One region of the Mesorhizobium sp. M0174 genome, then DNA from elsewhere that is predicted to be linked to it. Evidence: riboswitches for the same ligand, from Rfam matches in the RefSeq annotation. Region 1 holds a riboswitch; each other region holds the start of a gene.
The links. A riboswitch is a leader RNA that binds a small molecule or an ion and turns the genes downstream of it on or off. The one in region 1 is predicted to bind cobalamin.
Positions count from the first base shown of each region.

Region 2: linked by a shared signal. The riboswitch ahead of NKJ13_RS07680 (CbtB domain-containing protein) and the one ahead of metE (5-methyltetrahydropteroyltriglutamate--homocysteine S-methyltransferase) in region 1 are both predicted to bind cobalamin.
Region 3: linked by a shared signal. The riboswitch ahead of NKJ13_RS08350 (DUF1636 family protein) and the one ahead of metE (5-methyltetrahydropteroyltriglutamate--homocysteine S-methyltransferase) in region 1 are both predicted to bind cobalamin.

Region 1 is NZ_JAMYTB010000020.1:53,744-57,012, reverse strand. It holds gene metE (5-methyltetrahydropteroyltriglutamate--homocysteine S-methyltransferase) at 1-1,937, opposite strand, end outside; cobalamin riboswitch at 2,033-2,233, opposite strand; gene NKJ13_RS25845 (hypothetical protein) at 2,789-3,043, shown strand.
Region 2 is NZ_JAMYTB010000003.1:265,116-268,384, forward strand. It holds gene cobO (cob(I)yrinic acid a,c-diamide adenosyltransferase) at 45-677, opposite strand; gene cobU (bifunctional adenosylcobinamide kinase/adenosylcobinamide-phosphate guanylyltransferase) at 679-1,200, opposite strand; gene NKJ13_RS07675 (CbtA family protein) at 1,193-1,975, opposite strand; gene NKJ13_RS07680 (CbtB domain-containing protein) at 1,991-2,170, opposite strand; cobalamin riboswitch at 2,207-2,404, opposite strand; gene NKJ13_RS07685 (MFS transporter) at 2,593-3,269, opposite strand, start outside.
Region 3 is NZ_JAMYTB010000003.1:367,078-370,346, reverse strand. It holds gene NKJ13_RS08360 (cobaltochelatase subunit CobN) at 1-137, opposite strand, end outside; gene cobW (cobalamin biosynthesis protein CobW) at 156-1,196, opposite strand; gene NKJ13_RS08350 (DUF1636 family protein) at 1,193-1,627, opposite strand; cobalamin riboswitch at 1,666-1,869, opposite strand; gene NKJ13_RS08345 (winged helix-turn-helix domain-containing protein) at 1,899-3,098, opposite strand.

The sequences.
Region 1 (3,269 bases):
TCGAGATAGTCTTTCCAGTCAGACTTGCGCAGTGGCAATCCTTCACGAAACGCGGCCTCATCGATCTGGATCATCCTTGCGCCGGACCATTCGAGATCCGTCACTTCGTCGCGGATCGCAAGCGCGATCTGGCGGCATGCCTCGGAGCGGGGTACGTCGTCGCGAACAAAAGACCAGTTGAGAATGGTCACTGGGCCTGTGAGCATTCCCTTCACAGGGTTTTCCGTAAGCGACTGGGCGAATTGCCACCAGCGCAGCGTCATCGGATTGGGCCTCGATACGTCGCCGAAGATGATGGGGGGGCGCACGTAACGCGACCCATAGCTCTGCACCCAGGCATGCTGAGTGAAGGCGAAGCCGGACAGCTGCTCGCCGAAATGCTGTACCATGTCGTTTCGTTCGAACTCACCGTGCACCAGCACGTCCAGCCCGATCTCTTCCTGCCAGCGAATTGCAGCCTCGATCTCCTTCTTCAGGAAGGTCTCGTAGTCGACATAGCTCAGCTGGTCCTTCGCATGAGCGGCCCGCACCCTGCGTACCTGCGGCGTCTGCGGGAAGGACCCGATGGTCGTCGTCGGGAACGGCGGCAGCCCGAGCGTGCCGGCCTGGACTCTGGAGCGCTCGGCAAAAGCGCTCTCTCGTCGCTTCATGCTGTCGTCAATGCTGGCGATCCGCCCCTCAACCAGCGGGTCATGGATCTTCGTGGATGTCACGCGAGTGGCGGCAGCCTCGGCAGACGCTTTCAACGCGCCTGCCACCGCATCCCTGCCTTGGGACAGGGCCCGGGCAAGCAACACCAACTCGTCGGTCTTCTGGGCCGCGAAGGCGAGCCACGACCTGATGTCCGCGTCGAGTTCCGTCTCCATGCGGAGGTCGATCGGCACATGCAGCATCGAGCAAGAAGGCGCGATCTCGACGCGGTCCAAGGGCCAGCCGGCGACGATCGGTTTGATGCGGTCGAGAATGGCGGGCAGGTTCGCACGCCAGACGTTGCGGCCATCGATCAAGCCAAGCGAGAGCACCAGATCCTTCGGTGCGAGCCGACCCACCGTTTCCAGCTGCTCGGGAGCGCGCACGAGATCAATATGCAGCCCGGCCAGGGGCAGAGAAACCGCGGTTTCGAGATTGTCTCCCAGCGGCCCGAAATAGGTAGCCAGCATGATCTTCAGCTCGGGCGCGGCTTTCGACAGCTGGCCATAGGCGAATTCGAACGCAGCTCGTTCGTTCGGGTTCAGATCGAGGACAAGCGCTGGCTCATCGATCTGCACCCAGTCGGCTCCAGACAGCTTCAGCCTCTGCAGGAGTTGCTCGTAGACGGGCAGCAGCCGGGGCAGGAGCGCGATGGGATCGAATCCTTCGGCAGGCGATTTCGCCAGCTTGAGGAAGGTGATCGGTCCAAGGATGACTGGGCGTGTGTGAACGCCGAGAGCTTTAGCCTCGATGAAGTAATCGACCGGTTTCGTCGACGAGAGGGCGAACGTCTGATCATCGTTGAGTTCCGGCACAATGTAGTGATAGTTGGTGTCAAACCACTTGGTCATTTCCATCGCGGTTACGCCAGGCCGATGAGCCGCATGCTGGTGACCACCGTGCCCACAATCCTCCGTCTGACCTTGGTTGCCGCGCGCCATTGCGAAGTAGATGTCAAGTGGAACCTCGCCGCTATTCCAGCCGTAACGGGATGGAACGGCGCCGACCATGGCTGCGGTGTCGAGCACATGGTCGTAGAGCGAGAAGTCGTTCGACGGTATTTTCGACACGCCGCGATCGTGCTGCTCCTCCCAGCTAGCGGCACGGAGCGCCTTCGCGGTCGTGAGAAGGTCGGCAGCGGACGATTTTCCGGACCAGTAGCTTTCAAGCGCGAATTTCAGTTCTCGCCGACGACCGAAACGGGGCACGCCGAGCGTTGCTACAGGAATTTGCTGAGAGACAGTCATGCCAGACCCCGATGGTTGGGGCGTCGGTGACAAGGAAGGCGCTAGCAGGCCGGCACGAACGCCAGGCTGCAGCGGCCACCGAGACACCCCGCCCGTGGACGTAATTCGCCGTGGCAGGTCTCCTGGCTCGCGGGGTCATAGCCTCTACCCGTCTTCCCAAGGCTATTCGCCTCAGTGACATGAGTGGGGTTGGCTCGCCGCTAACAGTTGCGGGGGCAGCGCCGGCATCGCACCGGCTTCCCTCTTAGCTCCGCTGCGGCAGCGCCGTACGGAGAACCACGACGCGGGAGACAATTACAGCAGTTCGCTTCTTTGTCAACGTCGCATAAAGAAATGTTTATGTCGTTATGTTAAATTTCCGTTGGCATGTTCCAAAGGTCGCCTCGAAAGCGAAAACTGTGGAAGCCTTGAGCGGCCGGTAAATCAAAGCAATGACGCACGGCGCCCTTGTCCAGGAGGATAGGAGTTCGTCGGCTGCCGGCAGCAAACATACCGGCAAGCGCCGTGGTGCTGCTTAGCGCATCATGCGAACCACCTCGGCGTCGAACTTCGGCTCCGAGGTTCCGACCGCTTCGTTGGTGATCTGCTCGCGACCATATTCGGCTCAATGGCGAGGCTGTTGCCCATGTGGAAGCTGTTGGCCGTGATGCCCTCGGTGATATGACACAACGATTTCGGGGGGAGCACACCGAGGCCAGGCGCAGCGGCGTGTTGCGAAGTGATCGAGGCCAATGTCTCGAACTGCTTGTTCGCAGCCCACCGGCTCAAGGTAACCCGGCTCAAACCACCGGGCCAGCTCAAGTCCTGTCCAAATGAGGCCTGAGCGGCAAATCGTCGTGCACGCGCACGGTTTGGCGTTCGATCTTGTGATGCGTCTTGGGCGGACAATCGCCACGGTGCAGCGCGCAGAAGCGGTCCCCAATTGGGAAGCCGCGGGCGGTGAGGGCAAGCCAGCGCCACAGGCGGAAGGGGACTTGGACCTGTTTGCCCTGCTGGACCACAAGTTCGCGACACAGGGCCTCAAGGAGAAGACCAAGAGTGATTATGCGCGGGACCTCGCCAAATTCATCAAAAGCAGCGGGCAGTCAAAGTTCGGCGCCGATTGACATGGAGATAGCCATCGCGGCGGACCGCCCAGGCGGACCGCAAGCCGGAATACAACCGGGTGCAGGCGGCCAAGCTCGTCCACAAGATGGCGTCGGGCACACACCGGCGATGGGAGAGCGGACCGTGGAGTGCAGGAACTTTACGCCTATCCACGCTCCCGTGGACGTGTCCTGCGGCACATCGGCAGCGATATTGAGGAGGCAGTTGAGCTTCCGGTCGAGCACT
Region 2 (3,269 bases), on a different contig from region 1:
GGCGATGAGGGGCAGCGCTGACCTTGACAAACCAGCAACACCCCTCAGAACTCAATCCCCTGCTGCGCCTTCACGCCGGCGGAGAAGTGGTGCTTGGTCACGGCCATCTCGGTGACCAGGTCGGCCGCCTCGACCAGTGCCGGCTTGGCGTTGCGGCCGGTGACGACGATATGCAGGCCTTCGCGGCGTGACTTCAGCGCCGCGACCACCTTTTCGAGGTCGAGATAGTCGTAACGCAGCGCGATGTTCAACTCGTCGAGCACCACCAGGCTGATCGACGGCTCGGCCATCAGCTCGAGCGCCTTCGCCCAGGCGGCCTCGGCCGCCGCGATGTCGCGTTTCAGGTCCTGCGTCTCCCACGTAAAGCCCTCGCCCATGGCGTGCCAGAGGACACGGTCGCCGAAGGCGGCAAAGGCGTCCTTCTCGCCGGTGTGCCATTTGCCCTTGATGAACTGGACGACGCCGACACGCTTGCCGTAGCCGAGCATCCTGAGCGCCAGACCGAAGGCGGCCGTGGTCTTGCCCTTGCCCGGCCCGGTGTTGACGATCAACAGCCCCTTCTCGACCGTCTTGGCTGCAACCTCGGCGTCCTGCACCGCCTTGCGCTTGGCCATCTTGGCGCGGTGGCGTTCCTCGTCCCCCTGTTCAATGGTCTTGGGATCGATAGTATCAGCCATGTCATTTCACCTTGAGCGGCAGCCCCGCCACCATCAAAAGCACGGTGCCGGCGACCGCCGCGACGTCCTGGTTCAGCCGGCCGGCGGCATCGCGAAACCGTCTTGCCAGCGCATTGTCCGGCACGATGCCCTGGCCGACCTCGTTGGACACCACGAACCACGGGCCACGCGGCCGCGACAGCACATCGGCCAGCCTTTGGCATTCGGCCTCGACATCATGGTCGGCCAGCATATGGTTGGTCAGCCACAGCGTCAGGCAGTCGATCAGCACCGGCTGGCCGTCGGGCAGTGCCTCGATCGCGCCGGCAAGGTCGAGCGGCGCCTCGATGGTCGTCCAGCCATCGCCTCGCCGCGAGCGGTGCAGCGCGATGCGCTGACGCATCTCCTCGTCATAGGCTTGCGCTGTGGCGATATAGCTCCACGGCGCCGGACAGGCGCTCACCAGCCTCTCGGCATGCGCGCTCTTGCCGGAGCGCGCACCGCCGATGACCAGGGTCAGCGCCCCGGCAGCGCGGTCAGGCAAAGCTGTCGCGCAGGCTGGTTGCCGCGCCGGTGAAGCGTCCGCGCACCAGCCCGACGACCATACCGAGCACCAGCCAGAACACCAGATTGGTCAGCGTCACCGCCACCACGAACTGATGATGCAGGCCTTCCGGGATCGCCGTCTCGAAACTGTCGGGCTGCGGCGCGCCGACAATATGCGGCGCAACGATCAACGCCACGGCAAGGATCGCCAGCGGCAGCGATCTGCGGAAGGCGATAAGGCCGAGACCGGCCGCTGTCGCCACCACTGTTGCCCACCACCAGATCTGGCGTTGGACAAGGTCGGCCGCCGGCATCGCCGGCAGTTCCGGCGCCAGGCCGAGGCCGGGCGCCAGCGTGAACACGGCAAAGCCGGCAAGCCCCCAGAACAGGCCCTGGCGCCAATTGCCGATGCCGCCGGCGAATTCCGAAACCGCGACCAGGACCAGTGCGAAGCCAATGCCGGTGACGATATTGGCAACGACGCTGAAGCCAAAGCGCTCGAAGCCGTCGGCCGGCGCCCAGCCTTCGTCTTCAGCCGGAGCCATTGCTTCAGCCGGTGCCGGCGCGGCGCTGCTCATAGCCATCGTGCCCGCTGCGTTTTCGGCCGGTGCCGCAGGTGCCGCGGCATGGTCATGGCCGCCGCCGGCCTGTTCGTAGACTTCCGCTTTCAGGATGAGCGGCACGGTGGCGTAGGCCTGCATGCAGGCGAGAACGACGCCGGCCACAAGCCCTGCGATCGCCGCGATGAACACGACGTTGCGAAACAGTGTCATGATGTCAGCCCCTTGTCAGTGGCAGGGAAAGCCCATCGAGTGGCGATAGTCATGCGCGGCATTATGGACCGCATCGATATGCGAGAAGCCGACAAAGCCCATGACGAAAATGCCGAGGAATGCAGCAAGCGCCAGCTGCATGAGACGCGACTGCGAGGAGGCGGAAGCGCCGAGCGAAACGGAAGCGGTATTCATGTCTTGTCCTTTCGCCCTCCACCCGAGGGCATAGAAGTCAGTTTCCTGTCGCCGGCAGGTCTCCTGGCTCGCGGATCAGCACCCTTCCCCACCTTCCCGAAGGCGAACCTTCAGTGGCATATGGAGAGGACTACCGCACACAGTTGCGGGGGCAGCCACGGCATTGGGCAAACAATTTCGCCCGCACCGCATTCCCTCTTGGTTCCAAACGGAACCGACGACATCAGCGACTATAGGCAGAATCGCCGCGCCCGGCAAACCAAATTCCGCCGGATCGTGTGGCGAATGCGCCGCCTCGCCAAACCGGAGAACTGGCGCCGCAGACGTCGCGATCTGCGCGGTCAAACAGAACGGCCTGCGTTCGATGCGGCACTGCACCGCTTCCACAATTGGGTGTTCGAGCGCCATGCGGCGCTCGAACATCAAAGCGATTTGGGCAGATAGCGCCAGGTGACGAAGCCGCAGATCGCCGCCAGCAGGCCGAGTGTCGCGAAAACCGCGCCCAGGCCGAAGAACGCCAGCACCACGGAATAGACCAGCGGCGGCGTCAGCTCGGAAAAGTCGAGATAGGTGCGGTAGACCGCCGCCATCTGTGCCCGCTCATACGAGCGCACCGAGCGCATGAAGGCGGTCGAGCCCAGCGCATCGAGCGCGATGGTGAAGAAGGCACCGCAAAGCAGCAAGGCGCCGGTGATGAGCGGTGCGGCCTCGCCGACGGCGCCGGCCGCCAGCAGCGTTGCCGACATCGCGAAATAGGCGAACGTCATGGTGCGCCGGCCGCCGAAACGCTTTCCTGCCCTGCCCCAGAAGATGGCCATGAACAAAAGCGCATTGCCGGCCGAAACCAAGAGGCCGCCGGCGAGCTTGCCCTCGCCGGTGATCACCATGAACAGCGGCCCATAGACGAAGAACGTCGTCCAGAAGCAGGAGCGGCCGAAAGCGATCAGCCAGGCCAGCCTCAGCCTTGGCTGCGCGACGAAGCGGCCGATATTGGCCAGCGGATTGACCGGCCGCGTCTTGCCGGGGCGGATCGACGGGTTATCGCCAAGCCGGTAAGTCCAGAACAGCGCCAGTAAAGCCATGGCGAAGACGGCCACCG
Region 3 (3,269 bases), on a different contig from region 1:
GCCTTCCACGCCGCCGCCAGCCCGGCCAGGTCGCTGTCGGTGAAGGACAGGGCCACGACATCCGCAGGCGTTTGCCTGAGATCGACAGGCTCGGCGAGATCGTCGAGCGAGGCGGATGTGGTGGTGAGGATGTGCATCGCGGCTCGTACCTGGGGTCAGCCGGCGAGGATACGCTCTATCGCCGGGCGGTTCAGCCCTTTCAGGCCGATGACGACAAGGCGCGAGCGGCGATCGTCTTCAGCCGTCCAGGCGCGGTCGTAATAATGGTTGACGCGCGGGCCGACGGCCTGCAGCAGGAGCCGCATCGGCTTGCCGCCAACCTCGACGAAGCCCTTGACGCGCAACACGTTTTCCTCCGCCGCCGCCGTGGCGACGCGTTGTGCGAGCTCGTCCGGGTTGGACACGGACGCGATGTCGATGACGAACGAGTCAAAATCGTCATGTTCGTGGTCGAGCTCGTCGTCGTGATGGGTCTTGCGGTTCTCGATGTCGTCCTCGACGGCGAGGCCGAGGCCGAGCAGCACCGACGGATCGACCTTGCCTTGCGAAGTCGGCACGATCTTCACCGCCCGCGCAACATGCTTGCCGATGACGGCATTGGCACGGGCCGAGCCGGCTGCGTCCATCAGGTCGCTCTTCGACAGGATGATCAGGTCGGCGCAAGCGAGCTGGTCCTCGAATACTTCCTCGACCGGATCGTCGTGTTCGAGCGTCTCGTCCTGCGTGCGCTGCGCCTGCAGGGCGTCCATGTCGTTGGCGACGCGGCCATCAGCCAGCGCCGGTCCGTCGACGACGGCGATAACGCCATCGACGGTCACCCGGCTCTTGACCGACGGCCACTGGAAGGCCTGGACCAGCGGCTTGGGCAGGGCCAGCCCGGACGTCTCGATCAGGATATGGTCGACCCTCGGCATCAGCGACAGGATCTGGTCGAGCGCCGGGACGAAATCGTCGGCGACGGTGCAGCAGATGCAGCCATTGGCCAGCTCGACAATGTTTTCCTCGGGGCAGGTGTCGATGCCGCAGCCCTTCAGGATCTCGCCGTCGATGCCGATGTCGCCGAACTCGTTGACGATGATGGCCAGCCGCTTGCCTTTGGCGTTTTCGAGCAAATGGCGGATCAATGTCGTCTTGCCGGCGCCGAGAAAGCCGGTAACGACGGTGCAGGGGACGCGCGAAAGGGAGGCAGCGGTCATATCAAGTCCTTCAAAAGGTCGAGGGGAGGGATGCGGGCAACCAGACCGCGCTTCAGACAATCGGGACGGCCGCGCCACGGAATGAGCCCATCCGTCGAGGTGGCGAACAGCTTTGCGCCGGTCACGAGATCGGCGCCGCTGGTCGCGGTCTGGTCGCCGAAGACGTAACTCCAGCAGCCGCCGCGCAGCATGGCGGCGCTGAGCCGGCGCTTGCAATTGCCGAGGCATTCGACGGTGCGGATTTTGATGTTTTCGCCGGAAGCGGCGCGGCGCGTGTCCTCGGCGAGCAGTTCGCCGGCGCGGGGATGAGCGTCCGAACCGGTCTCGTCACGGCAGGAAGAGCAGACGATGACGGTAACGCCGGCCAGGGAATCGTCAGGGCCGGACAATAAATCCGCTGTCTCAGCCGAAAAACTGCTGTCGCGTTCCAAATCAGGCTCCTTGCCCGGAAAACCCGCCAGGCGATCGGATTCTTATGTCCTAGACGGCAGGTCTCCTGGCTCGCGGGTCATCGCCTTGGTGCCGCCTTCCCGGGAATATCCCAGTGGTTTTCGGCCTTGGCTCGTCGCTTACAGTTGCGGGGACAGCCGCGGATTTGAAATCGAGATTTCGCACCGCATTCCCTCTTGGCCCCTGCCGTTGCGGGCAGGGGACCGTCTGGAACGGATTTAGGCTTGTGGAGGCAGTCGTGTCAACGCACGTCTATGACGCGGCGATATCTGCGAGCGGCCGGCCAAGGTCGCCGGCAGCCGTCACCTCGATGCGCTCAAGCCCGAGCCAGCCCTGCATCTGCTTCAATTCCTCGAAGAGTTCGGCAGCGGTTTGTGGCGGGGCGCCGGGCTCCGCATAGGCGGCATGGACGCGCAATACGCCGGCCGGACGGTCGGCCCTGAGGTCGACGCGCCCGACGAGGCTGTCGCCGAGCAGGAACGGCAGCACATAATAGCCATACCGGCGCTTTTCGGCCGGCGTGTAGATCTCGATGCGGTAGTGGAAGTCGAACAATCGCTCGGTGCGCGACCGCTCGAAGACCACGGGATCGAACGGCGCAAGCAAGGCGCGCGCCTCGATCCTGCGCGGCAAACGGACGTTCTTGTGGAGATAGGCTGTTTTGCTCCAGCCGTCGACGCTCACCGGCAACAGCTCGCCAGCCTCGACCAGCTCCTCGATGCGGCCCTTAATATCGGCGGGCGAGAGGCGGAAATAGTCGCGCAGGTCGCCTGCCGTGGCGACGCCATGGGCGCGGGCGGAGATGCGCAGCAATTCGCGGTGGGCGTCCTCGGGGCAGGGAACCGGTAGAGCGAGTATCGCGGGCGGCAGTACGCGCTCCGGCAGATCGTAGAACCGTTCGAAGCCGCGGCGATGCGCGGTGGTGATGCGGCCGGCCCAGAACAGCCATTCGAAGGCGTGCTTGGCATGGCTCCAGCCCCACCAGCCGCCCGAACCCTTCTGGCCTTCGAAAGCCGACGCCGCGATCGGGCCTCGTTCGGCGACCTCGCGATAGATGTCTTCGATATAGGCGGCGTGCTCGCGGCCCCATTTGGCCAGTCCGCTGTACATTTCCTCGCCGCGCTCGGCCCGCTGCATGCGCCAGCGCATCAGCGGATAGGTCTCGACCGGCAGGAAGGAGGCTTCGTGCGCCCAATATTCAAAGACCATGCGCTTGCGCGTTATGGCGGCGTCGTCGAGCAGCGCCAGCTTGTAGGGGCCAAGCCGCGAATAGAGCGGCATGTAGTGGGCGCGCACCACGGCGCTGACGGAATCGATCTGCAGCAGGCCGGTACGGGCAAGCACGCGGGCCAGATGTCGGCGGTCGGGTGTACCGGCGGGTCGGGGGTCATTGAATCCCTGTGCCGCCAGCGCGATGCGGCGGGCCATGCGAAGTGAGATTTTTTCCTTCATCAATGCGGGTATCCTGATGATGCCGGACAGAGCAGAGAATCTGCGATTCCGCGCCATGCTAGCAGGGTTTTGGCGGCATCCATGTTAGGAGAGAAAAGTGGAGTGAAAAGTGAAAGAAATCAAACAGGAGCGGATCTGACCAGTTTTCCCGGATATGCCGCCCAGTACCGC